DNA from 2 places in the Peribacillus sp. R9-11 genome. Region 1 is predicted to be linked to the other one. Evidence: a T-box and tRNA genes for the amino acid it is inferred to sense, from the RefSeq annotation. Region 1 holds a T-box; the other holds one or more tRNA genes.
What was found. A T-box is a leader RNA that pairs with one kind of tRNA and senses whether it is charged. The one in region 1 lies ahead of leuS (leucine--tRNA ligase), so its partner is inferred to be a tRNA-Leu.

Region 1 (16,270 bases):
CGTCCTCAATAATTAATGGATTATTTGGACTTTGGTGAAGAACGCTGTTATCTTGTACACTTACTTTATTACCGATTATTGTAGGGGCTACGTCGCCACGTATAACGGTATTAAACCAGATTGACGTTTCGTCGCCGATTTTCACATCACCTGTCACGACTGCATTTTCAGCAATATAAGCGCTTTCAGAGATTTCAGGTTCTTTACCTTTAAATGGATAAATAATCATTTTTAATCATTTCCTTTCCGAAGTAGATGTTTTTATGTATTATTTTAATATACCGTATGTAAATAGACTTGGCTATTTATAATAAAAATGTAGAACTTGTTAGACTTCCTTTTTGTCGAAAATCATGAATATGGTTATAATTTATATATATTATTTTTCAGCTATCATTGATCGTATACAACAAGAGAAAAGTGAAAGGGGGATTTCGAATGTGGAAATGGGAGACAGAAGGAGACGCAAAAGGCGTCATTGTCATCATTCATGGGGCAATGGAGCATCACGGCCGATATAAGTGGGTAACACAAATGTGGCTTTCAGCCGGATATCATGTTGTCATGGGCGACCTTCCTGGGCAGGGGATGACAACTCGCGCCTACCGGGGACATATCGATTCCTTTGACGAATATTTAGACGAAGTAAAAAGCTGGATAGAAGATGCCTTCGAATATTCGCTGCCAGTCTTTTTGCTTGGACACAGCATGGGTGGTTTGATTTCAATACGCTTACTTCAGGAAGAAGAGTGGGATATTGCAGGGGTGATTTTATCTTCACCATGTCTGGGCCTCGTGACGAAGCCCCGCAAGTTCTTAACAGCCATTTCGCATGGTTTGAACCTCGTGATGCCTAAGTTCAGAGTCGATTCCGGCTTAACTCCTGAAATGGCTACGAGAAGTTCTGAAGTCCGTGAATCAGATAAAAATGATACATTATACATTACAAAGGTTTCGATTCGCTGGTATCGTGAGCTTGCACAGGCTATGAAGGATGCATTTGAAGAGATTCCTGAATTTCAGGATGTGCCTCTTTTGTTGATGCAAGGCGGAGATGACCGAATCGTGAATAAAAAGGCGGTTCGTGAGTGGTTTAATTATAACTTGGCTAGTGAAAAACAATACAAAGAATGGCCAAAACTGTATCACGAAATCTTCAACGAACCAGAGCGGGATGACGTATTCCAATACGCATTGAGTTTTGTTGAAAATCGTTTAAAAATATTAGGGTATGTTGTTTGAAGGTACATACTGCTGGATAAATATAAAAAGCTGCTGAAGCGATTATCAGCAGCTTTTTTGTTTTATCCAGCGTTTGTAAGTAATTCGTTCGACTTAATGACGGGTGCCCAATAAGTAACCGGATACATAAATTGGTTCAAGTGTGTAAGCTCTTTTTTATTGGATAAGGCAGCAGACAAAAGGTAAATTGATTTGAAGCTTAAGTCATTCGCGAATAGGTCTAAGAGGGTCGCCTTCATATTCATGATCTCTTCATTTCCTTGAGTGGAAATCACTAAATCGAGTTGAGGCAGGAATTTATCAAAATGATTTTCAAACTGTTTCAGGTCTTCTACCGTTGTTTGTTTCTCTGTTAATGAGTTAAGGGAGCTGACAAATTCTCCATATTCCTCACTTGTGTCTCGTTTGATTTTTTCAGTCAATATATCTGTCAGTATTGCAGTCGACAAATGTTCCATTTTTCTGCACCTACTTATCTGTTTTTAATCATTATAATAGTTATAGACTAAAAATTCAAAAAGTTCTGTTTGGTAATATTTTAAGATGATTTGTTTGCAATAAGAATAGTATCCCTTTAACAAGGGGATGAATATATCTCAACTTATCTAAGGGGAAAGGTGTTCAAAGTAAATGTAATCTAGAGCGAATTTAGTAATGACTGCTTTTTTTGTTCATTCTTATCAGGAAGTTTGCTTTAACAAAGAGGAAAAAAATCATATTTTTTGGTAATAGTCACTGGCTTGCCCTGTAACATGTGTACTATTGCTTACTCATAACACATGGGAATGATTTTTTCGATGAATATGAAAAACACCGTTTTAATGAACGGTGTTAATTGTGGTTATCTCTTTTCAATTGCCACTATGAATGGCGGATTATTGGTTTGATTAATGAAGTCATATTTCAGGACATGGGCTTTTTGCTGAGGGAGATCCTGAACATAGTGTAATAATGCGTCCCGTTCCGTAGCACCTTCTGGATGACCGTGATAGATGACGAGGATGATGATACCTTCGGGAGCCATCATTTCGAAAAGCTGTTCAATTGCAGATATCGTTGTATTAGCTTGGGTGACTATTGATTTGTCTCCACCAGGAAGGTAGCCCAGGTTAAAAATAGCTCCAGTAATATTCCCAAAATGTTCTTTGCTGATGTATTTGTTCATCTGCTCGTGTCCGTCATGAACAAGAGTGCAGCGTTCATGCATACTTTCAGCCTTCAGTTTAGCTGCTGTGATTTGAATGGCATCTTCTTGGATGTCAAAACTATAGACATGCCCTTTTTCACCAGTTAGTCCTGCAAGAAAGACAGTGTCAAAGCCGTTGCCCATAGTGCCGTCAACGGTAATGTCCCCGGGTTGAACTGCTTTTTCAAGCAGAAGTTTTGCGAATGGCAAAATGCGATCCAGCTTCATCGTGATGGTACCTCCATATGATAATTTTTCCCCTGCCAGCTGTTGCGGCGTTTCAATTCGGCATCAATAGCATTCAATACATCCCATTTATTGACGCTCCACATCGGGCCAATCATCAAATCAATCGGACCGTCTCCAGTTATGCGGTGAACGATCATTTCAGGAGGGATTATTTCCAACTGATCACAAACAAGATTGACATAATCGTCTCGGTCAAGAAATTCAAGCTGGCCCTTTTCATATTGCTTGACCATGGGCGTCCCTTTTAATAGATGAAGTAAGTGAATCTTAATGCCCTGCACATCTAGTTTCGCGACTTCACGAGCTGTTTCCATCATCATTTCGTAGTCTTCTTGAGGAAGGCCATTAATGATGTGGGAGCAAACTCGAATGCCATGTTTGCGCAGTTTATCAACGCCTTCTTTGTAGCAATCAAAATCATGAGCACGGTTGATCATCGTGGCGGTTTTTTCATGAACGGTCTGCAGGCCAAGCTCCACCCAGAGGTAAGTGCGCTCGTTCAGTTCCGCTAAATATTCGACTACATCATCTGGCAGACAGTCCGGCCGTGTTGCAATGGAGAGGCCGACGACACCCTCTTGAGTCAGTACGCTTTCGTATTTTTCACGAAGCCCTGCCACGGGTGCATGCGTATTCGTGAACGCTTGGAAATAGGCCATATACTTTCCGTCTTTCCATTTATGATGCATTCGTTCACTGACTTTCTTAAACTGGACGTCGAGCGGCTCAACGCGGTTACCTGCAAAGTCTCCCGATCCAGAGACACTGCAGAAGCTACAGCCTCCATGTGCGACGGTGCCATCACGGTTCGGACAGTCAAAACCGCCGTCTAGAGCAACCTTAAAAACTTTATGTCCAAAGTGATTGCGTAAGTGATAATTCCAAGTATGATATCGTTTGTTATCCGATGCATATATAAACGGGTTTGCTTGATTCAAGTCAGCAACCTCCTAAGAATAATAAAGCGCAACATATATTATACAACATTCTGGCAGCTAGGTCTTTTTTCTAAAAATAAGCGTATAATGTATACTTGAAGGTTAAACATTGGCTACTAATGCCAGTATATCTAGTGAATGATAAATCCAATCGGGAGCTGATGGACATGACTGGTCAAGTTGAAGAAGCAATTAATCAAATGAAAAAGAAATTAGCCGAAAATAATCAGGTGATCGAAGTAAATGAAGATGGGTTTATATATAAAGCCACTTGTACCTTCAATTCACCTGCCTCGGACGAACAAATTCATTCCTTTGAACAGAAAACTGGATTGCTGCTGCCCGATGATTATAAAGAATTTTTGAAAATAACGAATGGATGCCGTCTGTTCGATAACCTCGAATCCGGGGGAGAAAATGATTTATACAGCCTGGATGATATTATTAATTACACATATGAAGACTCCTACGAAGGATGTTATAAGATTGCCTGCATCTATCAAGATAATATCGTGATTGATGGGGAAGCCGTTGCGAAAGGCGATAAGAATTATTTAATGGTAAAAGGACATATAGACGATTTTGAAGAAGGCGAGAAACTTCATATGGGCTTTGCCGAATGGATTGATCAGTTTATTTCCCATCAAGGAGAGAAATTTTGGGATAAATAATGATTCCTCAAAAAAACTGATAATCCACTCGTTATTTGCTCAAACTAATCGAGATGATTCCGAATCATCCAAATGAGACGCGAAGGAGAGGGTTTGAAATGGCCACCAGACAATCCATCGATCATTTTTTAGAGCAATGTGAAGGGGCTCTCCATTTTGCAGAGTTTGAATTTAACGAGGCCTCACGGCAGGAGCATTATGATGATGAACAATTTCAAAATTCGCAAAGATATATCGAAGAGGCTTTGACGGATATGGAACGATTGTATGCCAGTTCGAATGCCCAACAACGAGATATGCTTGCTCGGATGCAACAGCAGTTGAATGAACTGAAAAATGAGATGATTTTACTGCGTCATTAAAGTAAGAAAGGGGGCTATGGATGCATAGCCTCCTATTTATTTTCGAACGATTTTTCTCAAATATGCATATATAATGAGAAACCTGTTGATAATGTTGGTGAACGGCTATTGCAATTATCGGTAAAATTGACTAGAATGTAATATAATCAAATATTCTCATAAAGACTATGATGAGGAGCAGTAGCGATTAGAACCAGTATAGAGAGTTGACGGATGGTGCAAGTCAACCTGGAATGATTGTGAACTCGCCTTGGAGTTACAGGTGTGAAGGTAATAGTAATGCCTGGCGTTTAATCCATGTTACGGATGTTTGAGCTGGGCGGTTTTTTAAGTATCGCCAATGTGGGTGGTACCGCGGGAAGATATACATAATCCTCTCGTCCCTATTTGGGATGAGGGGTTTTTTTATTGTTTTTTTATACGGAAATTAGGAGGAAATCAAATGAGTTTTGACCATAGAAGTATAGAAACAAAATGGCAACAGTATTGGGAGGGCAATAAGACATTTAAAACGGGGGAAGAGAGCGGAAAACGTAAATTCTACGCGCTTGATATGTTCCCATACCCATCAGGAGCGGGTCTTCATGTTGGGCATCCTGAAGGTTATACGGCAAGTGATATTTTAGCAAGAATGAAACGGGCGCAGGGGTATAATGTGTTACATCCAATCGGCTGGGATGCTTTTGGACTTCCGGCAGAGCAGTATGCGATTGATACGGGGAATGACCCAGCGGAATTTACGGAACACAACATCAACACATTCCGCCGTCAAATCAAGGCGCTTGGTTTCTCTTATGACTGGGACCGCGAAATCAACACGACCGACCCTGAATATTATAAATGGACGCAATGGATCTTCTTGAAATTATATGAAAAGGGTCTTGCTTATATTGATGAAGTAGCTGTGAACTGGTGTCCGGCACTTGGCACGGTTTTGGCTAACGAAGAAGTCATCGATGGAAAAAGTGAGCGTGGAGGCCATCCGGTTGAGCGCCGTCCGATGAAGCAGTGGATGCTTCGAATCACAGCTTATGCAGACCGTTTGATCGACGATTTGAATGATGTGGATTGGCCGGAGAACATTAAGGATATGCAACGTAACTGGATTGGCCGTTCTGAGGGAGCGGAAGTGACGTTCAATATCGATGGCCACGATGAAACATTCACGGTGTTTACGACTCGTCCGGATACTTTATTCGGTGCAACGTATGCTGTATTGGCTCCAGAGCATTCATTTGTTGATAAAATTACGACTACGGAACAAAGATCTGCAGTTGACGCATATTTAGATGAAGTGAAACATAAAAGCGACTTGGAAAGAACAGACTTGGCAAAAGATAAATCAGGCGTGTTCACAGGGGCTTATGCAATAAATCCAGTCAATGGCGAGAAAATGCCGATCTGGATTGCTGATTACGTGTTAATCAGCTACGGAACGGGTGCTATCATGGCCGTTCCTGCGCATGATGAACGTGATTATGAATTTGCTGTTAAATTCGAATTGCCAATTAAAGAAGTTGTAGCTGGTGGAGATGTGACAAAAGAAGCATACACAGGCGACGGTCTTCATGTGAATTCTGAATTCCTAGATGGATTGAATAAAGAAGAAGGCATTTCAACCATGATCAAATGGCTGGAAGAAAAAGAAATCGGCACGAAAAAAATCACGTACCGTCTTCGCGACTGGTTATTCAGCCGCCAACGTTACTGGGGTGAACCGATTCCAATCATCCATTGGGAAGATGGCACGATGTCCGCAGTGAAAGAAGAAGAACTACCATTGATTTTACCGAAAGCAACAGACATCAAGCCTTCAGGCACTGGTGAATCACCGCTTGCGAACATTGCAGAATGGGTGAATGTAACGGATGAAAACGGACGTAAAGGCCGCCGTGAGACGAATACAATGCCACAATGGGCAGGTAGCAGCTGGTACTTCCTTCGTTATATTGATCCGGACAACACTGAAGCACTTGCAGATCCGGAAAAATTAAAAGAATGGATGCCAGTCGACATTTATATTGGCGGTGCTGAGCATGCAGTTCTTCACTTATTGTACGCTCGCTTCTGGCATAAATTCTTGTACGATATCGGTATCGTACCAACGAGTGAACCTTTCCAAAACCTATTCAACCAAGGAATGATCCTTGGAGAGAATAATGAAAAAATGAGTAAATCAAAGGGCAATGTCGTAAACCCAGATGACATCGTTGAAAGCCATGGTGCCGATACACTTCGTATGTACGAAATGTTCATGGGACCATTGGACGCTTCCATTGCTTGGTCGACAAACGGATTGGACGGTTCGCGCCGATTCCTTGATCGTATCTGGCGTTTACTAATTAGCGAAGACGGCACGATTACAGATAAAATGGCTGATACTGATGACAGCGGAAAGCTTGAAAAAGTGTATCATCAAACGGTAAAAAAAGTGACCGAGAACTATGAAGAATTGAAATTCAATACGGCGATTTCACAGCTGATGGTATTTATCAATGATGCCTACAAAGCAGATGCGCTTCCTAAAGAATATATCGAAGGCTTCGTGAAATTGCTTGCGCCAGTTGCACCGCATATCGCCGAAGAACTTTGGTCTAAACTTGGCCATTCTGAAAGCATCACATACGGAACATGGCCAGCGTTTGACGAAGCTAAGCTAGTCGACAACGAAGTTGAAATCGTCATCCAAATCAACGGAAAAGTCAAAGCCAAATTAATGGTTCCAACTGACACAACGAAAGAAAAACTAGAAGAAATTGCGATGGGCGATGACTCCATCAAAGAACAAATTGATGGCAAAACCATCCGTAAAGTCATTGCTGTACCAGGAAAACTAGTCAACATTGTCGCAAACTAAATAGTTGAGAGCTGGCCCGCATGTCTTGTGCAGGGTCAGCTTTTTTTTCATGAGCAGAAATAAAACTGAAATTCGACATATTTTGTGATTTCTATGATAAAAGTCGATTTCCGGTATTAAATATCAGATTTTGAAATCATCAACTAGTTATTGGAAGCCTAAGTGAATTTCATTTAATATTTTTGAGGAAAATACTGTTTTTGGACATTTAGAGATTGCTTAATTGGTACATGTGAACCATTTTTCAGCAAAATGTTCAGTAATATCAAGCATTTTTTATGAAAAAGGGAAAAAATTGGTTGATAAAATTTTACAGTATGATAGTTTGGTATAGTGATGTAATTTTTTACTATTTATTGGAGGCGAAACTGTGAAATTTAAGAGTGTAAGTCGATTTACAGCGTTTGTACTTATTTTTGCACTGATTTTCAGCTTGATGGTTCCACAACAATCTCAAGCTGCACCAAATCCTGTATCACCCATTGAGAACGTAAAACCGATTAAAAATGGAGATACTTTAGTCGGGAAGTTTGAAAAACCGGATGTTCAATGGTACCAAATTAAACCGACAGCAGAAGAAATACAAAAATTCTCCCATATTGAGTTCGAAGTCAATTCGGAGCAAATCTTGAATATTTCCGTTTATCAAGATAAAGAAAAAGCAGAACAAGATGAGAGTAATTACATGGCCTCTGCTTATCCTGATGAAAAGGCTGTTGTAGATTTCCCATATGCTTGGGAAGGCACGTATTATGTTAAAGTTGAATATTTTGGTGAAACGGATGAAGAGGGAAATCCTATACCAGAAGCTAAAAATGAAGCTGATTACTCTATCAATGCTCATTCTGTAACGCTACCGCCATCCGCTGGGGACGAAGAGATGGATCTCGAATCATGCCCAGTTGAAGTAAGCGTAACCGATAAGAAAACGGGAGAATCTATGTTGAAAACACTTCGCGTGTTTAGAGACGAAGTTCTCACGAAGTCATCTGAGGGACGTAGCCTTTCATCTTTATACTATAAAGCCTCTCCATTCCTAGCTCTTCATTTGGCTAGTAATAAAACATCTAGAGAAGCTGTCTATAATCATTTAGTCGTCCTTAAGCCTCTAATTGAGGATCTTAATGAAAATGGAGTAAGCAGTACGGCAGTCATTAGCAACAAACAGCAAGAAGCGATTAAAGCATTATTTAATAAGACAGCAGACGTCGCTCCAGCTGGATTGAAAAAAGAAATGAACAGCATTGCAAAGAAAATCAACCTTGATAAGCTTGCAGGTGAGAGAATCGTCGATATCGCAAGCAAAGCAGGAATTGAACTTCCAACTTCGAAGAATACAAAGAACAAATATATTGTCAAACTTAAACCTGGGAAGTCTTTAAGTTCAGTCCAATCCAAGGTACAAGGAAAAGGATATGGAACATTATCGACACCTAAGAAACAAGAGGTTCTGTATGATGATATGTACGTTGTTGAGTTAAAGAATCAAGCTAAAATGAGCACAGCAGCTCTATCGAATATTGAGAAACTTCCAGAAGTGGAATATATCGAAGCGGTTAAAACGTACAAAGCACTTTCAGCCGATATTCAGTCACCGTATCAATGGTCTTTAAATAACCCCGGTGGAGAAGAGGGCTATAAGGGAGCAGACATCGATAACGAAAAACTGCAAAACCTTATTAAGAAACGTAATTTAAAGGATACATTAGTAGCAGTTGTTGACACAGGTGTTGATGATTCCCTGGCGGATTTGAAAGATACAGTTCGCATGGATTTAGGAAAGAACTTCATTGATAAAAAAGGAAATGCCGTTGATGACAATGGTCACGGTACCCATGTTTCTGGGATTATCGCTGCCAAAGCTGATAATGGGTATTCCATGCAAGGAATTAATCCAGTAGCTAAAATCATGCCTGTGAAGGTTCTCGATTCTTCAGGATATGGAGACATGGAGAAAATTGCATTAGGCATTAAATATGCTGTGGACCATGGCGCCAAGGTGATAAATCTTAGCTTAGGTGGAGAATACAGCAGAACAATTGAACATGCTTTGAAAGATGCTGCTGCCAAAAATGTAATGGTTGTCGTAGCAAGCGGTAATGATGGGATGGAAGGTCTTTCTTACCCTGCATCTTCTAAATATGTCATTTCCGTCGGTGCAACCAATGCCCTTGATTTAGTATCGGATTATTCTAATTATGGCGCGAAATTAGACATGGTTGCTCCAGGGACAGGCATTCCAAGCCTTGTACCGAATGGGAATGTTACCTACATGGATGGTACATCAATGGCAGCTCCTCATGTTGCTGCAACTACTGCCTTGTTATTATCCGGGAATCCTGGTTTGAAATTAAATGATGTAAGAGAAATTCTTCACGAGACATCCGAATATGTTGCTTTTGAAGAAGAAGATAATGTAGATCCGTATGAGGACTACCAACCTGAGGAAGGTGGAATCCAATATCCAGTAGAAGAATTACCTATTGGAAAAGATATCGTATCGGGATTTGGAAGACTGAATGCTTATAGTGCACTTAGTACAGTGGATTTACAAGCTAAAGTTAATCCATTAATTGATACGCAAACAAAAATTGCAGGATCAGCAAAAAAAGGTTCGACAATCGAAGTGAAAAATGGAAAGCAAACGCTTGGTAAAACGACAACTGCAGCCAATGGAACGTTCAGTATTAAGATTCCAGTCCAAAAAGCAAGTCAACTTCTTACTGTGAATATATCTGATTCTTCCAAACTAGCAGTCTCTTCAATCAAAGTGTTTGTGAAGAAGGGTGAAACACCTAATAAGCCAACTGTTAAGGCTGTCAGTGACAAAGATACGTATGTAACTGGTCAATCGCAAGCCGACATGAAAATCACGATCAAAAATAATGCAAAAAAAGTAATTGGTTCAGGCAACACGGATAGCAAGGGGAATTTTAAAGTAAAAATCAGCAAACAAAAAGCGGGGACTAAGCTTTCAATCACAGCTACAGACTTGGCAAAGCGTGAAAGTAAAGCAGCAACCGTGACTGTAATTGATAAAACAGCTCCAGGTGCACCGAAAGTGAACGAAGTAAACGACAAATCCACCAACGTAACTGGTAAAGCGGAAATCGGTTCGACTGTTACGGTGAAGTACCAAAACAAAAATATCGGCACAGCTAAAGCTGATAAAAATGGAAAATTCTCTATTAAAATTAGCAAGAAAAAAGCAAGTTCTGTATTATACGTCTCAGCTAAAGATAAAGCTGGCAATACAGGGAAAGCAGCAAAAGTAACGGTTAAAGATAAAACAGCTCCAAGTGCACCGAAAGTGAATGAAGTAAACGATAAATCCACCAACGTAACTGGTAAAGCGGAAATCGGTTCAACTGTTACGGTGAAGTATCAAGATAAAAATATCGGCACAGCTAAAGCTGATAAAAATGGAAAATTCTCTGTTAAAATCAGCAAGAAAAAAGCAGGTTCTGTATTATATGTCTCAGCAAAAGATAAAGCTGGCAATACAAGTAAAGCAGCAAAAGTAACGGTTAAGAAGAAAAAGTAACGGTTAAGAAGCATAAAAAATAAAAAGTATAGCCGTTTAACATTTATGTTAAACGGCTGTTTTTTGTTTAGGCGGCGTTACTGTTTATACCCTTCTATTACAAATGATATAAAGACAAAAATATCAATGTCATACTAGTTAATTCGATTTGAAATACAAAAAACTATTGAGAAAGCAAAAATTTAGACATATTGTTTTTTGACATTCTCTTTCACTACATTTAGTTTTCTGCATCAAGCGCATACCAAGTGGGTTATTGACATGACCTTTGAAATAACCCAAGTGTCAAAAATTCGGGATATAGTTCAGGGCGTTTTTTTTGTGCATTTTATCAAAAGGCATTAGGAATCAAACTGATTATAGCAAGATTCATTATTTTATATGATATCTAGGGCGGGATTTACGGGGGTCATTAAATCCGCCTTTTATTTGGTGTCCGAGAGAGCTTGCAATGACTACTGCTGCAAAGAAAAGGATGAGCTTCTTCAATTTAAAAATCTTCTTTCCGTTTATTTATATTAAAAGATTACACCCAGATATCTCTTCCTTCAATCCCCTTTTTAAAATGTTGAAAATTTGTCACAAACCTATCCGACATTGCATTAAAATGAACGCATACCCAACATTACTAAGCAGTTTCATTGTGATGGAGTGAGTGCATAATGGAAAAAAAGCAGCCATGTTCAAACGACGAGCAATGGCTGCTTTAGTTGGTAATTATCCATTAAAGATAAACTCATCTGGAATCCTGCCCAATTTTCTTCTGGGTATATATAACGGTTTATTAGCTGAATATCTAAAACCACGCCTATTAATTTTGTATGATCACCAGCTTCAACTTTTTTGAAGGACTGGTATTGCAGTACCTCATCCGGTCAAAAAACCTAGATTTCCTAAGCGTGTTTATTCCTATAGGGTTCTCTAATTATTAGTAATAACTTGACTTATAATATTTGCCTAGTCACGCTTCCGTTCTATTCCCAACAGTGAATCATACAGTAGTGTAAAAAAACATTTCAAATGAATTGTTTTTAGTGGAGGTATGTAGTGAAGTTTATTGACAAAATTAATCCGTTTCACTATATATTCAGTAAACAAGAATCAACTTTAATTATGGGGGCTACATTTGAAAAGCAGGGTGATAAACAAACAGAAACAAGGGAGATAGGTAATGAATATAAAAAAGCAGATACTGAAAAGTATTTTCGCCCTTCATGTCGCTCTATCCTCAATGATCAGAAATTGGATTATAAGTTTTTTCAGCCGTATTATGAGAAAGCATTGGATAATATTATTCTTCCAGCATCCCTTATGAATTCACCTGAAAATACGCTTGTAAATTATTTCAGTATAATACGAGAGGCTGAAAATCTTACAGGTAATCAAGTAGGAGGCTGTGGAACGGTTGGGATGGCAAAAATCCCTTTTCCTATCGCTTATCATTTTTTTACAAAGGATTATCAGAAGAAGGTACCCTATACAGCATACCTAATGTCTTTCAAAGGGATTGGTCATACTAATCTAATCAAATTAAATAAGCTTTCCGTCCAAAACCAATCCAAAACCACCCGATACTTTATTGAGCTTGAAACGATTGAGGGGTCACCAAAGGACCTTACTTATTTTGCCTATTATTATGGATATGTCACTATAAAAAATGAAAACAACATGTTTTAAAATAGAAGAAGTTACATTGATTGGAGAAGATTTTTTATGCGCTGCCTATCATCTTTGGCAGCATAATGCGGAAGCGGTCGTGGATATTGAGTATGGTAATTGGTGTAAACTTATTAAAAAAAGATGGCCAACAAAGCAGGAGGGATACGTTAAGAATATTGATAGTGTAGGTACCGATGGTAGCGAATATCGTTTTGTCTTTTATCAATTGACGAATGATTCTGATATCTTAATTGCTCAATATAAAAAGAATTCTAAAGGGAAATGGGATCTAATTAAAATTGATCCAGAAAAGTGCTTGAAGGAAAATAAATAATATTTATAGGATCTTAATCACAGGTTAAATTATATGAACGCCAAACAGTGTTGTTACAAGTTGGAGCAAACTTGTAACAACACTATCTATAAAGCTTATTTAGTAAATTCACTTCTCAGAAGATAGACAACATCGTAATCTTTTAATTCGTTTATGTGACTATCCATATCATTATAAAAATCCGTAGAAAGAGAATGCATGCCTTCATGTCCGCTTGAATAGCAAATACTCGCTAATACGAGCTTGTTTGTTTTCAGCATATTTATCGTTTCAATACTGCCGGTTACGATGGAATCTTTCTCTTCAATCTTTTCTAAATAAGTAGCTGTAGACACACCATCATCACTTTGAATACTGATATTAAACATCGATAGATTTTGTTTTTCGGGCGTTTTAGATGTTGTAAAGATGATCGTACCATTATCTTTAATCCCAGTTGTCATGAGGCCCATTTCATCTTCAACAAGTTTGCCAGCTTCATATTTTTCGACCCAAACGGACATCTTCTTATATGTATCATCAACATCAAAATCGATAAGAAAGGAGTGTTCACTTGTATTCGTAAGGATGGACTTTTCTCTTTCGGTCAACTTAGAAACAGAAAGAGAAGTCTCAGATTTTGGTTCAGCATTCTTACAGGCAACTAAAGAAAATGAGAGCAGGGATATCATGATTGATAGAAATACTTTTTTTATTATTTTCTCCCCCAAAATTTAATTCATAATCCAATAATAAACAATTATTTAATATTATAACATATTAATGGAGCTCATCTGTCCCATAGTTTGCAATTGAAACTACTGGACCCAGCAATTTAACGGAAAGTGAGAAAAAGGCAAGCGGACACCCATTCGGTGCACTTACCTTTTTTGTGTTTAGAATTGTTGGGAAAGAGCCTTATTAGCTACATTCACGTCATTTTGAAGCAGTTGATTAAAGTCATAAGCAGGATATAGGTTTCTTTCGTATAGATAGTTGAAAATTTTGGCATGGTTATCAATAGCTCCATTTAAATGCTTTTTAAATACTTTTCGAAGGGAAGGAGTGGCCGTTTCAGTTAAGGCAGTAGCATAATTGTTGATAGATGATTTGGCCAAGCCTAGCAAATCTCCGGCAGCCGTGGCTGATATATTGTCTCTTTGTTCCTCCTCCTCATCATCCCTCTCTGTTTTAGGTGCCAACGGATAAAATTTTAGCAACTCCATAATATTTTGAGTTAGTGTATCAATCATTTGCTTGTAAATCGTTTTTAAAATGGGATCTTTTACTTTTGGATAAGCTTTTTTCAATTTCATAAGTGCATTGGACTGGGCGGCGACCAATTCATGAAGTTCAAGTGTTTCGTGCCAAGCAAGGTGTGAATGAGTGGGTTTCATATAAACTCCTCCTGAACAAATAATCTTGATACGTTATTCGTAAAGTGGGCTCTTGGTAAGTTGTCTTTTGAAAAAAGATGAGTAAAATCGTCCAGCATTTTAGCTTAGATTACTTATCGAGAAACGCTTTCCGTTTTTTCAACGGCAAGCTTGATCAAACTCCGAAATAAAGGCAGAACAAGAAAAAGACAGTGGTCTCGGCAACTCAGGATTGAAATCCTGCGTGCATCGGTTAACTGTCTTTTTACCTCAAATTTCCTATCTTCAATCACACTGATCTACTGATCATTAATCCAATTGACTAAATTGCCAGTTTTGGAAGAAGGGTGATTTTTCAAAAGTTCCATCATTTCAATCACATATTTAATCCATTTTCAATATACTCTCAATATTGAAGTGGAAATAGGCTATGCAAGAGCTATGCATTGAGTAAGTATCATTCATTTATATTATTCTGAAATAATTATTGGTACTGCTCTAGAATCGAGAAAAACTTTTTGACAAACTGATAAAATACCTTTTCGGAAGGAGCCAAATCCCTGTTTTTAGGTGTGATGATACCAACTGTCCGCTTGACGTCAGGTGTATCAATCGGGATTTTTACAGTTAGTCTGGGAATTACTTCATAAAAGGTACTGTCAGGTAGAAGGCTGACTCCGATTCCCGCTGATACGAGTCCTTTTATGGAATCCATATCTTCACCTTCTGAGGCAATGATCGGTGTGAATCCTGCTTGCTTGCATGCATCGATTGCTATGCTATGGAGAATATATCCTTTTGGAAACAATACGAATGGAACGTCTCGTAAGTCGCTAAGTCGCAAACTCTTCTTATCAGCTAATGGATGAGAGATGGGAAGTAAAGCAGAAATGTTTTCTGTGAATAAAATATGGCCTTCGATATCTGGATCTTGTGTTGGAACTGGGCCAAGAAAGGCTAATCCGATTTCGCGGTTTTTGACAGCTTCCTTTAATGCGGAATACGAACCCTGTCTTAAGTGGAACCCGATATTCGGCTGCTCATCTTTAAATGCGGAAATAACGGTAGGTAATAATTGGGTGGAGAGACTTGTAGGAAAGCCGATCTTAATTGTTCCATGTTCAGGGTCTAAAAATTCTTCTATTTGATCTTTTGCATATTCTATCGCCTTTATTGCCGTTTTTGCATGGATTAAGAATATTTTACCAATAGGAGTTAACTGAATATTACGGCCTGCTTTTTCAAATAAAAGGACCCCAAGTTCATCTTCTAGTCTGGCGATCTGCCGGCTGATTGCTGATTGTGCGATATGCAGGTGCGCTGCGGCTTCAGAGACATGTTCTCTTTCAGCGACTTCAACAAAATAACGTAATTGACGTAGTTCCATTTATTCATCCTCCATTTATCCATCTCAATATGAGATGGATTTTAATAGAATTATATATTGTTTATATTGATTTGAAAACCTAGAATTAAATGTAAGTGAAATAACGGTATAAGAATACGATGGGGGCGATTAATATGACATACAATCAAATACCAAAGGCACAAGGTCTCTACCATCCTGAATTTGAACATGATGCATGTGGGATCGGTTTATACGCTCATTTAAAAGGGCTTGCTACACATGACATCGTCAAACAAGGACTAAAGATGCTGTGTCAATTAGATCATCGTGGAGGACAAGGAAGCGATCCCCTTACAGGAGATGGCGCAGGATTAATGGTGCAAATTCCTGATAAATACTTCAGACTGGCATGCCCGGAAATGAATTTGCCAGCTAAAGGGCGCTATGGTGTGGGGATGCTCTTTTTCTCAAACAATGATTTGGAACGGAATGAGATTGAAGCACGTCTAAATGCATTTATAGAAC
Region 2 (16,270 bases), 810 kb from region 1:
GACGCTCATCATAATCTTGGCTTCTCTTTCATTTATAACTTCTTCACTCATAAGCCGAGAAATAACACCTTCAGCCATCGATTGAGTTACCCTAGAACCAATAAGGGATAATAATTGGTTAATAAGATGCACGTAATCCTGCGATTTCACTTTCATGATCCGTATATAACCGCCGCCTCCACGCTTACTCTCTACAACATAACCTCTTTCGATTGTAAACCTGGTATTAATTACGTAATTGATTTGAGAAGGAACACACTGAAATTTATCTGCTATTTCACTTCTTTTAATTTCTAAGATATCTTTCTGACTTATTTCTAGTACTTGTTTCAAATAAGTTTCGATAATATCAGATATGTTTCTCACTCAGCCTCCTCCAATCTGACTTTGACTATATTTGACTATTATTATACAAGGAAAAATGCATTTTGCAACTTAAATGCACTCATTTAAATGTATTATCCATTTTCTCCAAATTATATGTACTTACATACCCTAATGCACACTAAAATTTAAATATCTTACTTAAATACCCTAAACAGTTAAACACAAAACCTATTTTATAATAGAATATTCTATTACGTGTATTAATTCTCCTGCCGAATCCAAACACCTGGTCAAATACAAAGAAGACCAACATCTTTGCTGATCTTTAAATCGCTATCTATTTGTAAAAGAAAAAAGACCAGCCAAGGATGGCTGATCTTTTTGAATGGCTTGGCGGCGTCCTACTCTCACAGGGGGAAACCCCCAACTACCATCGGCGCTGAAGAGCTTAACTGCCGTGTTCGGAATGGGAACGGGTGTGACCTCTTCGCTATCGCCACCAAACAATAAAGGAACGTTGTTCCTTCAAAACTAGATAATAAGAAGGTATTTCATTTTTTAAAGCGTGGTTAAGTCCTCGATCTATTAGTATCAGTCAGCTCCACATGTCGCCACGCTTCCACCTCTGACCTATCAACCTGATCATCTTTCAGGGATCTTACTAGCTTGCGCTATGGGAAATCTCATCTCGAGGGGGGCTTCATGCTTAGATGCTTTCAGCACTTATCCCGTCCGCACGTAGCTACCCAGCTATGCCTTTGGCAAGACAACTGGTACACCAGCGGTGCGTCCATCCCGGTCCTCTCGTACTAAGGACAGCTCCTCTCAAATTTCCTGCGCCCGCGACGGATAGGGACCGAACTGTCTCACGACGTTCTGAACCCAGCTCGCGTACCGCTTTAATGGGCGAACAGCCCAACCCTTGGGACCGACTACAGCCCCAGGATGCGATGAGCCGACATCGAGGTGCCAAACCTCCCCGTCGATGTGGACTCTTGGGGGAGATAAGCCTGTTATCCCCGGGGTAGCTTTTATCCGTTGAGCGATGGCCCTTCCATGCGGAACCACCGGATCACTAAGCCCGACTTTCGTCCCTGCTCGACTTGTAGGTCTCGCAGTCAAGCTCCCTTGTGCCTTTACACTCTACGAATGATTTCCAACCATTCTGAGGGAACCTTTGGGCGCCTCCGTTACTCTTTAGGAGGCGACCGCCCCAGTCAAACTGCCCACCTGACACTGTCTCCCACCCCGATAAGGGGCGCGGGTTAGAATTTCAATACAGCCAGGGTAGTATCCCACCAACGCCTCCACCGAAGCTAGCGCTCCGGCTTCTCAGGCTCCTACCTATCCTGTACAAGCTGTACCAAAATTCAATATCAGGCTGCAGTAAAGCTCCACGGGGTCTTTCCGTCCTGTCGCGGGTAACCTGCATCTTCACAGGTACTATAATTTCACCGAGTCTCTCGTTGAGACAGTGCCCAGATCGTTACACCTTTCGTGCGGGTCGGAACTTACCCGACAAGGAATTTCGCTACCTTAGGACCGTTATAGTTACGGCCGCCGTTTACTGGGGCTTCGGTTCAAAGCTTCGCTTGCGCTAACCTCTCCCCTTAACCTTCCAGCACCGGGCAGGTGTCAGCCCCTATACTTCGCCTTGCGGCTTCGCAGAGACCTGTGTTTTTGCTAAACAGTCGCCTGGGCCTATTCACTGCGGCTTTTCCGGGCTATTCACCCTAAAAAGCACCCCTTCTCCCGAAGTTACGGGGTCATTTTGCCGAGTTCCTTAACGAGAGTTCTCTCGCACACCTTAGGATTCTCTCCTCGCCTACCTGTGTCGGTTTGCGGTACGGGCACCTTACATCTCACTAGAGGCTTTTCTTGGCAGCGTGGAATCAGGAACTTCGGTACTATATTTCCCTCGCCATCACAGCTCCGCCTTAATGGAAACGGGATTTGCCTCGTTTCCGGCCTAACTGCTTGGACGCGCATATCCAACAGCGCGCTTACCCTATCCTTCTGCGTCCCCCCATCGTTCAAACGATGTATAGGTGGTACAGGAATATCAACCTGTTGTCCATCGCCTACGCCTTTCGGCCTCGGCTTAGGTCCCGACTAACCCTGAGCGGACGAGCCTTCCTCAGGAAACCTTAGGCATTCGGTGGAAGGGATTCTCACCCTTCTTTCGCTACTCATACCGGCATTCTCACTTCTAAGCGCTCCACCAGTCCTTCCGGTCTGACTTCAACGCCCTTAGAACGCTCTCCTACCATCGACACCATACGGTGTCAATCCACAGCTTCGGTGATACGTTTAGCCCCGGTACATTTTCGGCGCGGAGTCACTCGACCAGTGAGCTATTACGCACTCTTTAAATGATGGCTGCTTCTGAGCCAACATCCTGGTTGTCTAAGCAACTCCACATCCTTTTCCACTTAACGTATACTTTGGGACCTTAGCTGGTGGTCTGGGCTGTTTCCCTTTCGACTACGGATCTTATCACTCGCAGTCTGACTCCCAAGAATAAGTATTTGGCATTCGGAGTTTGACTGAATTCGGTAACCCGTTGGGGGCCCCTAGTCCAATCAGTGCTCTACCTCCAATACTCTCATCTTGAGGCTAGCCCTAAAGCTATTTCGGAGAGAACCAGCTATCTCCAGGTTCGATTGGAATTTCTCCGCTACCCACACCTCATCCCCGCACTTTTCAACGTGCGTGGGTTCGGGCCTCCATTCAGTGTTACCTGAACTTCACCCTGGACATGGGTAGATCACCTGGTTTCGGGTCTACGACCTCATACTCATTCGCCCTATTCAGACTCGCTTTCGCTGCGGCTCCGTCTTATCAACTTAACCTCGCATGAAATCGTAACTCGCCGGTTCATTCTACAAAAGGCACGCCATTACCCATTAACGGGCTTTGACTACTTGTAGGCACACGGTTTCAGGATCTATTTCACTCCCCTTCCGGGGTGCTTTTCACCTTTCCCTCACGGTACTGGTTCACTATCGGTCACTAGGTAGTATTTAGCCTTGGGAGATGGTCCTCCCTGCTTCCGACGGGATTTCTCGTGTCCCGCCGTACTCAGGATCCACTCAGGAGGGAACGAAGTTTCAACTACAGGGTTTTTACCTTCTTTGACGGACCTTTCCAGATCACTTCATTTACCCCGTTCCTTTGTAACTCCATGTTGAGTGTCCTACAACCCCAAGAGGCAAGCCTCTTGGTTTGGGCTAATTCCGTTTCGCTCGCCGCTACTCAGGAAATCGCATTTGCTTTCTCTTCCTCCGGGTACTTAGATGTTTCAGTTCCCCGGGTCTGCCTTCAGTACCCTATGTATTCAGGTAAAGATACTGTTCCATTACGAACAGTGGGTTTCCCCATTCGGAAATCTCCGGATCAAAGCTTACTTACAGCTCCCCGAAGCATATCGGTGTTAGTCCCGTCCTTCATCGGCTCCTAGTGCCAAGGCATCCACCGTGCGCCCTTTCTAACTTAACCGTTAAAAAAGATCTTACTGATGCTTTGAAAAAATTAATTGCCTTCTATCTATTATCTAGTTTTCAAGGAACAAAGAAGAAAGAATTCCATCACTACGTGATGAGATCTTTCGAATCTGAATGAATTACTCATTCAAAACTGAACAAAACAAAAGCGCTCTCGTATTTATCCTTAGAAAGGAGGTGATCCAGCCGCACCTTCCGATACGGCTACCTTGTTACGACTTCACCCCAATCATCTGTCCCACCTTAGGCGGCTGGCTCCATAAAGGTTACCTCACCGACTTCGGGTGTTACAAACTCTCGTGGTGTGACGGGCGGTGTGTACAAGGCCCGGGAACGTATTCACCGCGGCATGCTGATCCGCGATTACTAGCGATTCCGGCTTCATGTAGGCGAGTTGCAGCCTACAATCCGAACTGAGAATGGCTTTATGGGATTCGCTTACCTTCGCAGGTTTGCAGCCCTTTGTACCATCCATTGTAGCACGTGTGTAGCCCAGGTCATAAGGGGCATGATGATTTGACGTCATCCCCACCTTCCTCCGGTTTGTCACCGGCAGTCACCTTAGAGTGCCCAACTGAATGCTGGCAACTAAGATCAAGGGTTGCGCTCGTTGCGGGACTTAACCCAACATCTCACGACACGAGCTGACGACAACCATGCACCACCTGTCACTCTGTCCCCCGAAGGGGAACGCCCTATCTCTAGGGTTGTCAGAGGATGTCAAGACCTGGTAAGGTTCTTCGCGTTGCTTCGAATTAAACCACATGCTCCACCGCTTGTGCGGGCCCCCGTCAATTCCTTTGAGTTTCAGCCTTGCGGCCGTACTCCCCAGGCGGAGTGCTTAATGCGTTAGCTGCAGCACTAAAGGGCGGAAACCCTCTAACACTTAGCACTCATCGTTTACGGCGTGGACTACCAGGGTATCTAATCCTGTTTGCTCCCCACGCTTTCGCGCCTCAGTGTCAGTTACAGACCAGAAAGTCGCCTTCGCCACTGGTGTTCCTCCAAATCTCTACGCATTTCACCGCTACACTTGGAATTCCACTTTCCTCTTCTGCACTCAAGTTCCCCAGTTTCCAATGACCCTCCACGGTTGAGCCGTGGGCTTTCACATCAGACTTAAGGAACCACCTGCGCGCGCTTTACGCCCAATAATTCCGGACAACGCTTGCCACCTACGTATTACCGCGGCTGCTGGCACGTAGTTAGCCGTGGCTTTCTGGTTAGGTACCGTCAAGGTACCAGCAGTTACTCTGGTACTTGTTCTTCCCTAACAACAGAACTTTACGACCCGAAGGCCTTCTTCGTTCACGCGGCGTTGCTCCGTCAGACTTTCGTCCATTGCGGAAGATTCCCTACTGCTGCCTCCCGTAGGAGTCTGGGCCGTGTCTCAGTCCCAGTGTGGCCGATCACCCTCTCAGGTCGGCTACGCATCGTCGCCTTGGTGAGCCATTACCTCACCAACTAGCTAATGCGCCGCGGGCCCATCTATAAGTGACAGCTAGAGGCCGTCTTTCCATCTTCTCTCATGCGAGAAAAGAACGTATCCGGTATTAGCTCCGGTTTCCCGAAGTTATCCCAGTCTTATAGGCAGGTTGCCCACGTGTTACTCACCCGTCCGCCGCTAATCTCAGGGAGCAAGCTCCCATCGATTCGCTCGACTTGCATGTATTAGGCACGCCGCCAGCGTTCGTCCTGAGCCAGGATCAAACTCTCCGAAGAAATGTTTGACTTGCTCATTTTGCTTTTTTGATAGTGTGTGCTCACTTAAAATTTAACGTTGGCGCTTTGTTTTGTTCAGTTTTCAAAGAGCAATATTTGATTCCTTTAAAGAATCAACTTTTACATCATATCAAAGCTTGTTTAGCTTGTCAAGTTTTTTTTGGTGGAGCCTAGCGGGATCGAACCGCTGACCTCCTGCGTGCAAGGCAGGCGCTCTCCCAGCTGAGCTAAGGCCCCAAAAATCAATGGTCGGGAAGACAGGATTCGAACCTGCGACCCCTTGGTCCCAAACCAAGTGCTCTACCAAGCTGAGCTACTTCCCGAAAAAACATGGTGCGCCCGGCGGGAGTCGAACCTACAACCTTCTGATTCGTAGTCAGATGCTCTATCCAATTGAGCTACGGGCGCATATTAAGATGGTGCCGAGGACCGGAATCGAACCGGTACGGTAGTCACCTACCGCAGGATTTTAAGTCCTGTGCGTCTGCCAGTTCCGCCACCCCGGCATAAATAAATAGTGGAGCGGAAGACGGGATTCGAACCCGCGACCCCAACCTTGGCAAGGTTGTATTCTACCACTGAACTACTTCCGCAAACATGCGGGTGAAGGGACTTGAACCCCCACGCCTTGCGGCGCCAGATCCTAAGTCTGGTGCGTCTGCCAATTCCGCCACACCCGCATAATAAAATGGTGAGCCATGAAGGATTCGAACCTTCGACCCTCTGATTAAAAGTCAGATGCTCTACCAACTGAGCTAATGGCTCATAGAAACTATTTATAAATGCTATATTAAGCTTGTATGAAAATGGTGCCGGCAAGAGGACTTGAACCCCCAACCTACTGATTACAAGTCAGTTGCTCTACCAGTTGAGCTACACCGGCAGGTGTAAAAATGGTGGAGGATGACGGGATCGAACCGCCGACCCTCTGCTTGTAAGGCAGATGCTCTCCCAGCTGAGCTAATCCTCCATATGAAACTGCTTGGCGGCGTCCTACTCTCACAGGGGGAAACCCCCAACTACCATCGGCGCTGAAGAGCTTAACTGCCGTGTTCGGAATGGGAACGGGTGTGACCTCTTCGCTATCGCCACCAAACAATAAAGGAACGTTGTTCCTTCAAAACTAGATAATAAGAAGGTATTTCATTTTTTAAAGCGTGGTTAAGTCCTCGATCTATTAGTATCAGTCAGCTCCACATGTCGCCACGCTTCCACCTCTGACCTATCAACCTGATCATCTTTCAGGGATCTTACTAGCTTGCGCTATGGGAAATCTCATCTCGAGGGGGGCTTCATGCTTAGATGCTTTCAGCACTTATCCCGTCCGCACGTAGCTACCCAGCTATGCCTTTGGCAAGACAACTGGTACACCAGCGGTGCGTCCATCCCGGTCCTCTCGTACTAAGGACAGCTCCTCTCAAATTTCCTGCGCCCGCGACGGATAGGGACCGAACTGTCTCACGACGTTCTGAACCCAGCTCGCGTACCGCTTTAATGGGCGAACAGCCCAACCCTTGGGACCGACTACAGCCCCAGGATGCGATGAGCCGACATCGAGGTGCCAAACCTCCCCGTCGATGTGGACTCTTGGGGGAGATAAGCCTGTTATCCCCGGGGTAGCTTTTATCCGTTGAGCGATGGCCCTTCCATGCGGAACCACCGGATCACTAAGCCCGACTTTCGTCCCTGCTCGACTTGTAGGTCTCGCAGTCAAGCTCCCTTGTGCCTTTACACTCTACGAATGATTTCCAACCATTCTGAGGGAACCTTTGGGCGCCTCCGTTACTCTTTAGGAGGCGACCGCCCCAGTCAAACTGCCCACCTGACACTGTCTCCCACCCCGATAAGGGGCGCGGGTTAGAATTTCAATACAGCCAGGGTAGTATCCCACCAACGCCTCCACCGAAGCTAGCGCTCCGGCTTCTCAGGCTCCTACCTATCCTGTACAAGCTGTACCAAAATTCAATATCAGGCTGCAGTAAAGCTCCACGGGGTCTTTCCGTCCTGTCGCGGGTAACCTGCATCTTCACAGGTACTATAATTTCACCGAGTCTCTCGTTGAGACAGTGCCCAGATCGTTACACCTTTCGTGCGGGTCGGAACTTACCCGACAAGGAATTTCGCTACCTTAGGACCGTTATAGTTACGGCCGCCGTTTACTGGGGCTTCGGTTCAAAGCTTCGCTTGCGCTAACCTCTCCCCTTAACCTTCCAGCACCGGGCAGGTGTCAGCCCCTATACTTCGCCTTGCGGCTTCGCAGAGACCTGTGTTTTTGCTAAACAGTCGCCTGGGCCTATTCACTGCGGCTTTTCCGGGCTATTCACCCTAAAAAGCACCCCTTCTCCCGAAGTTACGGGGTCATTTTGCCGAGTTCCTTAACGAGAGTTCTCTCGCACACCTTAGGATTCTCTCCTCGCCTACCTGTGTCGGTTTGCGGTACGGGCACCTTACATCTCACTAGAGGCTTTTCTTGGCAGCGTGGAATCAGGAACTTCGGTACTATATTTCCCTCGCCATCACAGCTCCGCCTTAATGGAAACGGGATTTGCCTCGTTTCCGGCCTAACTGCTTGGACGCGCATATCCAACAGCGCGCTTACCCTATCCTTCTGCGTCCCCCCATCGTTCAAACGATGTATAGGTGGTACAGGAATATCAACCTGTTGTCCATCGCCTACGCCTTTCGGCCTCGGCTTAGGTCCCGACTAACCCTGAGCGGACGAGCCTTCCTCAGGAAACCTTAGGCATTCGGTGGAAGGGATTCTCACCCTTCTTTCGCTACTCATACCGGCATTCTCACTTCTAAGCGCTCCACCAGTCCTTCCGGTCTGACTTCAACGCCCTTAGAACGCTCTCCTACCATCGACACCATACGGTGTCAATCCACAGCTTCGGTGATACGTTTAGCCCCGGTACATTTTCGGCGCGGAGTCACTCGACCAGTGAGCTATTACGCACTCTTTAAATGATGGCTGCTTCTGAGCCAACATCCTGGTTGTCTAAGCAACTCCACATCCTTTTCCACTTAACGTATACTTTGGGACCTTAGCTGGTGGTCTGGGCTGTTTCCCTTTCGACTACGGATCTTATCACTCGCAGTCTGACTCCCAAGAATAAGTATTTGGCATTCGGAGTTTGACTGAATTCGGTAACCCGTTGGGGGCCCCTAGTCCAATCAGTGCTCTACCTCCAATACTCTCATCTTGAGGCTAGCCCTAAAGCTATTTCGGAGAGAACCAGCTATCTCCAGGTTCGATTGGAATTTCTCCGCTACCCACACCTCATCCCCGCACTTTTCAACGTGCGTGGGTTCGGGCCTCCATTCAGTGTTACCTGAACTTCACCCTGGACATGGGTAGATCACCTGGTTTCGGGTCTACGACCTCATACTCATTCGCCCTATTCAGACTCGCTTTCGCTGCGGCTCCGTCTTATCAACTTAACCTCGCATGAAATCGTAACTCGCCGGTTCATTCTACAAAAGGCACGCCATTACCCATTAACGGGCTTTGACTACTTGTAGGCACACGGTTTCAGGATCTATTTCACTCCCCTTCCGGGGTGCTTTTCACCTTTCCCTCACGGTACTGGTTCACTATCGGTCACTAGGTAGTATTTAGCCTTGGGAGATGGTCCTCCCTGCTTCCGACGGGATTTCTCGTGTCCCGCCGTACTCAGGATCCACTCAGGAGGGAACGAAGTTTCAACTACAGGGTTTTTACCTTCTTTGACGGACCTTTCCAGATCACTTCATTTACCCCGTTCCTTTGTAACTCCATGTTGAGTGTCCTACAACCCCAAGAGGCAAGCCTCTTGGTTTGGGCTAATTCCGTTTCGCTCGCCGCTACTCAGGAAATCGCATTTGCTTTCTCTTCCTCCGGGTACTTAGATGTTTCAGTTCCCCGGGTCTGCCTTCAGTACCCTATGTATTCAGGTAAAGATACTGTTCCATTACGAACAGTGGGTTTCCCCATTCGGAAATCTCCGGATCAAAGCTTACTTACAGCTCCCCGAAGCATATCGGTGTTAGTCCCGTCCTTCATCGGCTCCTAGTGCCAAGGCATCCACCGTGCGCCCTTTCTAACTTAACCGTTAAAAAAGATCTTACTGATGCTTTGAAAAAATTAATTGCCTTCTATCTATTATCTAGTTTTCAAGGAACAAAGAAGAAAGAATTCCATCACTACGTGATGAGATCTTTCGAATCTGAATGAATTACTCATTCAAAACTGAACAAAACAAAAGCGCTCTCGTATTTATCCTTAGAAAGGAGGTGATCCAGCCGCACCTTCCGATACGGCTACCTTGTTACGACTTCACCCCAATCATCTGTCCCACCTTAGGCGGCTGGCTCCATAAAGGTTACCTCACCGACTTCGGGTGTTACAAACTCTCGTGGTGTGACGGGCGGTGTGTACAAGGCCCGGGAACGTATTCACCGCGGCATGCTGATCCGCGATTACTAGCGATTCCGGCTTCATGTAGGCGAGTTGCAGCCTACAATCCGAACTGAGAATGGCTTTATGGGATTCGCTTACCTTCGCAGGTTTGCAGCCCTTTGTACCATCCATTGTAGCACGTGTGTAGCCCAGGTCATAAGGGGCATGATGATTTGACGTCATCCCCACCTTCCTCCGGTTTGTCACCGGCAGTCACCTTAGAGTGCCCAACTGAATGCTGGCAACTAAGATCAAGGGTTGCGCTCGTTGCGGGACTTAACCCAACATCTCACGACACGAGCTGACGACAACCATGCACCACCTGTCACTCTGTCCCCCGAAGGGGAACGCCCTATCTCTAGGGTTGTCAGAGGATGTCAAGACCTGGTAAGGTTCTTCGCGTTGCTTCGAATTAAACCACATGCTCCACCGCTTGTGCGGGCCCCCGTCAATTCCTTTGAGTTTCAGCCTTGCGGCCGTACTCCCCAGGCGGAGTGCTTAATGCGTTAGCTGCAGCACTAAAGGGCGGAAACCCTCTAACACTTAGCACTCATCGTTTACGGCGTGGACTACCAGGGTATCTAATCCTGTTTGCTCCCCACGCTTTCGCGCCTCAGTGTCAGTTACAGACCAGAAAGTCGCCTTCGCCACTGGTGTTCCTCCAAATCTCTACGCATTTCACCGCTACACTTGGAATTCCACTTTCCTCTTCTGCACTCAAGTTCCCCAGTTTCCAATGACCCTCCACGGTTGAGCCGTGGGCTTTCACATCAGACTTAAGGAACCACCTGCGCGCGCTTTACGCCCAATAATTCCGGACAACGCTTGCCACCTACGTATTACCGCGGCTGCTGGCACGTAGTTAGCCGTGGCTTTCTGGTTAGGTACCGTCAAGGTACCAGCAGTTACTCTGGTACTTGTTCTTCCCTAACAACAGAACTTTACGACCCGAAGGCCTTCTTCGTTCACGCGGCGTTGCTCCGTCAGACTTTCGTCCATTGCGGAAGATTCCCTACTGCTGCCTCCCGTAGGAGTCTGGGCCGTGTCTCAGTCCCAGTGTGGCCGATCACCCTCTCAGGTCGGCTACGCATCGTCGCCTTGGTGAGCCATTACCTCACCAACTAGCTAATGCGCCGCGGGCCCATCTATAAGTGACAGCTAGAGGCCGTCTTTCCATCTTCTCTCATGCGAGAAAAGAACGTATCCGGTATTAGCTCCGGTTTCCCGAAGTTATCCCAGTCTTATAGGCAGGTTGCCCACGTGTTACTCACCCGTCCGCCGCTAATCTCAGGGAGCAAGCTCCCATCGATTCGCTCGACTTGCATGTATTAGGCACGCCGCCAGCGTTCGTCCTGAGCCAGGATCAAACTCTCCGAAGAAATGTTTGACTTGCTCATTTTGCTTTTTTGATAGTGTGTGCTCACTTAAAATTTAACGTTGGCGCTTTGTTTTGTTCAGTTTTCAAAGAGCAATGTCTTTCGGAACAGCTTATTTATAATAACACATTTCATTACTTCGAGTCAACAACTTTTTAAAACTTTTTTTAAAAGTTTGTAATCCATTTGAAACTCGTTCGTAACAACAGATATAAATATAACATCATTAGGTTAACTGCGCAATACCTTTTATAAAGTTTTTTTGAGATAATATTGTTTTTCTTTCATGCCTTAGAATTCAATCAATAAATAGCCTGTTAAATTATTATTAAAAAACAAAAACCGAACTGGACTGCCCGAGGACCAAGAGCTATGCTCTATGGATCCTCAGGCCCAACTCGGTTTCCTTTTTTACTCTTCATATATTATTAGCGATGTCTCATTAACGGGAATAACAGGACATCACGGATTGAAGGTGAATTGGTTAATAGCATAACTAGTCGGTCAACACCAATTCCCAATCCACCAGTTGGTGGCATGCCGTATTCTAAGGCTTCCAAGAAATCCTCATCCATTTCATGAGCTTCATCATTACCTTGCTCACGCTCTTTTAATTGAGCTTCAAAGCGTTGACGTTGATCAATAGGATCATTAAGTTCCGTGAAAGCATTTGCATGCTCTCTACCCACAATGAATAGTTCAAAACGATCAGTAAAACGGGAATCTTCCGGATTTTTCTTAGCTAATGGAGAAATTTCTACCGGATGTCCATAAATGAACGTAGGTTGAATTAATTTGTCTTCTACCTTCTGTTCAAAGAATTCATTTACAATATGGCCAAACTCCATGGATTCCTTCACTTCAATGCCATTGTCTTTAGCAAGCTGCTGTGCCTCTTCCTTACTCATGTGAGTCCAGAAGTCTACACCTGTGTATTCTTTTACAGCGTCAACCATGTGAAGTCGTTTCCATTCTGGTTTTAATTCTATCTCATATTCTCCATATTGAATGGTTGTTGTACCCAGAACTTCTTGAGCAATATGAGCAACCAGGTTTTCTGTCAGACTCATAATATCCTTATAATCCGCATAGGCCTCATATAATTCAATTAGAGTGAATTCTGGATTATGTCTTGTAGATACACCTTCATTTCTGAATACACGGCCGATTTCATAAACTTTCTCTAACCCACCGACAATCAGGCGTTTTAGATGAAGTTCAATAGCAATCCTCAAGTTCAATGGCATATCAAGCGCATTATGATGAGTAAGGAAAGGGCGCGCAGCAGCTCCACCTGCAACAGAGTGTAATAGCGGCGTTTCCACTTCCAGATATCCATGATCGTCTAAATAACGTCTCATAGCCTGAACAATTCGACTGCGCATGATTAAGGTGTTTTTGCTTTCCTCATTTGTAATTAAATCCACATAACGTTTCCGATAACGTTCTTCGACATCCTTCAGACCATGAAACTTATCAGGTAGCGGGCGAAGCGCTTTGGCAAGGAACACAAAGTCATTAGCTTTAATAGAAAGTTCTCCAACTTTTGTTTTAAAGATAACACCAGTGATCCCTACGATATCACCAAGATCCGTTTGGTTGAATAACTTGTATGAATCTTCACCAATTTTATCTAAACGAACGTAGATTTGGATTTGACCGCTGATATCCTGAATATGAGCAAATCCTGCTTTCCCTTTCCCACGTTTAGTCATTACACGACCTGCAATCGTAACCTCGATCTCTTTTTCCTCTAGTTCTTCTTTCTCTAATTCACCATATGCGCTTACAATCTCCTGGGCGTTATGGGTACGTTCGAATCTGCTCCCAAAAGGGTCTTGTCCATTATCAATCATGGCCTGCATTTTATCGCGTCTTACCTGCAGTTGGTCATTTAATTCTTCATGACTCACGAAAATCATCTCCATCTCTATTAATAAAAAACTTATATAATTATTGAGGATTTCTTTTGCATACGTATTTATTCTTACATAAAGTAAAGGAATTCAACAGCTTTTTATCTTAAAATCTTGTTTATGTACATATAAAAACTGCCAGGATTACTGGCAGTTTTAGATAAGCGTATTATAGGAAAACAGGAAGGTAATGTCAAACATCAGACCATTTGAATATTCTGTTGCTTCGCTTCAATATCATCAACAAGTCCATAAAGAAGGCTTACAACATCTTCTCTTGTCTCACAATCATTAATGCCTTTACGAGCATTAGCATTCCCTTTAACACCCTTTAGGTACCAAGAAGCATGCTTGCGCATTTCACGGACAGCAACATTTTCATTTTTCAATGCAATTAGTCGATCCATGTGAAGAACGCAAACATCCATTTTTTCACGAACTGTAGGCTCATCCATCAGTTGTCCTGTTTCTAAATATTTAACAGTACGGTAGATCATCCAAGGATTACCTAGAGCTGCACGGCCAATCATGACTCCATCGACACCAGTCTCTTTTAACATTCTCTCCGCTTCCTGAGGTGTTTCCACATCACCGTTCCCGATAAGGGGAATATTAATGGATTTTTTCACTTCACGAATGATATCCCAGTTAGCTTTTCCTTCATACATTTGAACTCGAGTTCTACCATGGAGAGAAACTGCTTTACCACCTGCACGTTCCACAGCTTGAGCATTTTGAATAGCAAAGATATGTTCCTCGTCCCAGCCCATACGCATTTTAACAGTAACTGGCTTTTCAACAGCATCAACAACCGCTGAAACCATCTCATAAATTTTATTCGGGTCTAGTAACCATTTTGCACCAGCATCACATTTGGTGATCTTCGGAACAGGGCAACCCATATTTATATCAATGATGTCGGCATTTGTATTTTTATCTACAAACTGTGCAGCTTCTACCAATGATTTCTTTTCACCACCAAAGATTTGCAAGCTTAGCGGCTTCTCTCTTTCATCTATATAAAGCATATTCATCGTTCTTGCATTTTGAAGAACGATTCCCTTATCACTGACCATCTCCGCGCAGACTAATCCAGCACCAAATTCTTTGACCGTCAAACGGAATGCTGAGTTACATACTCCAGCCATCGGTGCAAGCACTACTGGATTCTTCATTTCAATATCGCCTATTTTTAACACGGTGTGGCCTCCTATAACATTCTTTCATTTATCCTCAGGCGGTCTAAGCTCCTCAATGGAAACACGGAGCACATCCGCCACTTCTATTAAAAACGACTCTGAAGGATTGCGGTTCCCTCTTTCGACTTCTCCTAGTAAAGAAACAGAAACGCCAATTTCTTTCGCAAACCCTTCTTGGGTAAATCCCTTTAACTTTCGAAAAGCGCGAATACGCCTTCCCCATTTTTCGCCTTCCATAATCGAACTCCTTCTTTATCCGGAATCTGTTCAAGCAGGCCGCTCAAAGGTGTATACATTTGCGGAAGTTTAATATCAGGGTCCACTTCCATTAAAGGCACGAGCACGAATGCTCTTTCTTGCATCCGAGGATGTGGGACTGAAAGAATCTCTGTCTCAATATTTTCATGATTATATAACAAAATGTCAAGGTCTAAAGTACGGGGTCCCCATCTAACTTCCCTTTTTCTTCCTAATCCTTGTTCAATCTGCATACAAGTTCGCAGTAACTCCTCTGGCTTTAAATCCGTTTTCACTTTAAAAACAGCGTTTAAAAAACAATCCTGATCAGCGTATCCGACTGGGTCTGTTTCGTATAAAGACGAGCAGGCAACCAACTCGATGTGTGCGTTTTCAGCCAATAATTGGAAAGCGCTTTGGATGGTGACTAGGCGATCTCCTAGATTCGATCCAATTGAAAGGTACGAAATATTTACCACCGTCAGCGCCCTCTTACAATTTCTACAGCAACCGATTCATAGTGCCCTGCTATAGGTGGATCTGGTTTATAGACTTTCACGGTGCACTTCTCAATTGAAGAAAACTTATTAAGTAATTCTGAGGCAATCTCTTCGGCAACGGCTTCCACTAACTTAAACGGCTTCCCTTCAACAACGCCTTTACAAACTTCATATAACTCTCCATAATTTATTGAGTCCTCTAGTTCATCACTCTTCCCCGCCTTGGCTAAATCGGCCTCTACAATCAAATCCACTTTAAACCGCTGCCCAAGCTTCGTTTCTTCCGGAAACACACCATGATAACCATAAAACTCCATTTTATTCACAAAAATTTTATCCATTGAAACCACCTTTTCCTAAAAGAGCATCCATCATCTTAGCGGCGCGTGCCATTTCCTTAACGTCATGAACACGTACCATTTGACAGCCTTGTTGAATTCCATTACAGATTGTGGCAGCCGTACCTTCCACTCGCTCACTAGGCGGCAAATCGAGAACATGTCCAATCATGGACTTTCTTGATGTCGCAAGAAGCACAGGGTAACCTAATGATACCAGCTTATCAAGATTCCTCATCATTTCCAAATTTAACTTTAAGTCTTTCGCAAACCCTATGCCGGGGTCGAGAATGATATTTTCATCCTGAACTCCCGCTTTCTTTACAATCGTGATGCTTTCAAACAAATCTTGAAGGACATCCCGGACAAAATGACGATAATCCATTTTGTCCCGGTTATGCATTAAAATAATCGGCACCTGATACTTTGCTGCAACACTTGCCATCATGGTATCAGCCTTTGCCCCCCAAATATCATTTAATATATGCGCTCCTGCTTTTACTGCTTCCTCTGCAACCCTAGACTTATATGTATCGATTGAGATTGGAACTTGAATATTACGGGAGATAGCCTCAATGATAGGGGCTACTCTCTCTATCTCTTCCTCATCCGAAATCCGCTCATAATTAGGACGGGTGGACTCTCCGCCAATGTCCAAAACATCAGCTCCGTCCTTAACCATCTGTTCAGCATGCTTCAAAGCAGCATCTACCC

Region 2: it encodes a tRNA-Leu, which carries the amino acid that the T-box ahead of leuS (leucine--tRNA ligase) is inferred to sense. The anticodon was not compared.

Annotation. Positions count from the first base shown of each region.
Region 1 covers NZ_CP133763.1:4,986,134-5,002,403, reverse strand. Annotated here, with positions in the region: gene RE409_RS24220 (gamma carbonic anhydrase) at 1-226, opposite strand, end outside; gene RE409_RS24215 (alpha/beta hydrolase) at 439-1,242, shown strand; gene RE409_RS24210 (hypothetical protein) at 1,305-1,700, opposite strand; gene RE409_RS24205 (tRNA 5-(aminomethyl)-2-thiouridylate-methyltransferase MnmM) at 2,084-2,656, opposite strand; gene RE409_RS24200 (tRNA modification radical SAM protein MnmL/YtqA) at 2,653-3,615, opposite strand; gene RE409_RS24195 (SMI1/KNR4 family protein) at 3,711-4,286, shown strand; gene RE409_RS24190 (DUF2524 family protein) at 4,385-4,648, shown strand; T-box leader at 4,807-5,036, shown strand; gene leuS (leucine--tRNA ligase) at 5,091-7,505, shown strand; gene RE409_RS24180 (S8 family peptidase) at 7,876-11,049, shown strand; gene RE409_RS24175 (hypothetical protein) at 12,097-12,726, shown strand; gene RE409_RS24170 (hypothetical protein) at 12,707-13,042, shown strand; gene RE409_RS24165 (hypothetical protein) at 13,138-13,632, opposite strand; gene RE409_RS24160 (spore coat protein) at 13,918-14,418, opposite strand; gene RE409_RS24155 (glutamate biosynthesis transcriptional regulator GltC) at 14,882-15,784, opposite strand; gene gltB (glutamate synthase large subunit) at 15,919-16,270, shown strand, end outside.
Region 2 covers NZ_CP133763.1:88,020-104,289, reverse strand. Annotated here, with positions in the region: gene RE409_RS00550 (CtsR family transcriptional regulator) at 1-366, opposite strand, end outside; rRNA gene rrf (5S ribosomal RNA) at 716-831, opposite strand; rRNA gene RE409_RS00540 (23S ribosomal RNA) at 893-3,825, opposite strand; rRNA gene RE409_RS00535 (16S ribosomal RNA) at 4,001-5,552, opposite strand; tRNA gene RE409_RS00530 (tRNA-Ala) at 5,714-5,789, opposite strand; tRNA gene RE409_RS00525 (tRNA-Pro) at 5,799-5,875, opposite strand; tRNA gene RE409_RS00520 (tRNA-Arg) at 5,884-5,960, opposite strand; tRNA gene RE409_RS00515 (tRNA-Leu) at 5,970-6,058, opposite strand; tRNA gene RE409_RS00510 (tRNA-Gly) at 6,071-6,145, opposite strand; tRNA gene RE409_RS00505 (tRNA-Leu) at 6,151-6,232, opposite strand; tRNA gene RE409_RS00500 (tRNA-Lys) at 6,242-6,317, opposite strand; tRNA gene RE409_RS00495 (tRNA-Thr) at 6,360-6,435, opposite strand; tRNA gene RE409_RS00490 (tRNA-Val) at 6,447-6,522, opposite strand; rRNA gene rrf (5S ribosomal RNA) at 6,533-6,648, opposite strand; rRNA gene RE409_RS00480 (23S ribosomal RNA) at 6,710-9,642, opposite strand; rRNA gene RE409_RS00475 (16S ribosomal RNA) at 9,818-11,369, opposite strand; gene lysS (lysine--tRNA ligase) at 11,795-13,294, opposite strand; gene dusB (tRNA dihydrouridine synthase DusB) at 13,483-14,481, opposite strand; gene RE409_RS00460 (helix-turn-helix domain-containing protein) at 14,506-14,718, opposite strand; gene folK (2-amino-4-hydroxy-6-hydroxymethyldihydropteridine diphosphokinase) at 14,670-15,197, opposite strand; gene folB (dihydroneopterin aldolase) at 15,200-15,559, opposite strand; gene folP (dihydropteroate synthase) at 15,552-16,270, opposite strand, start outside.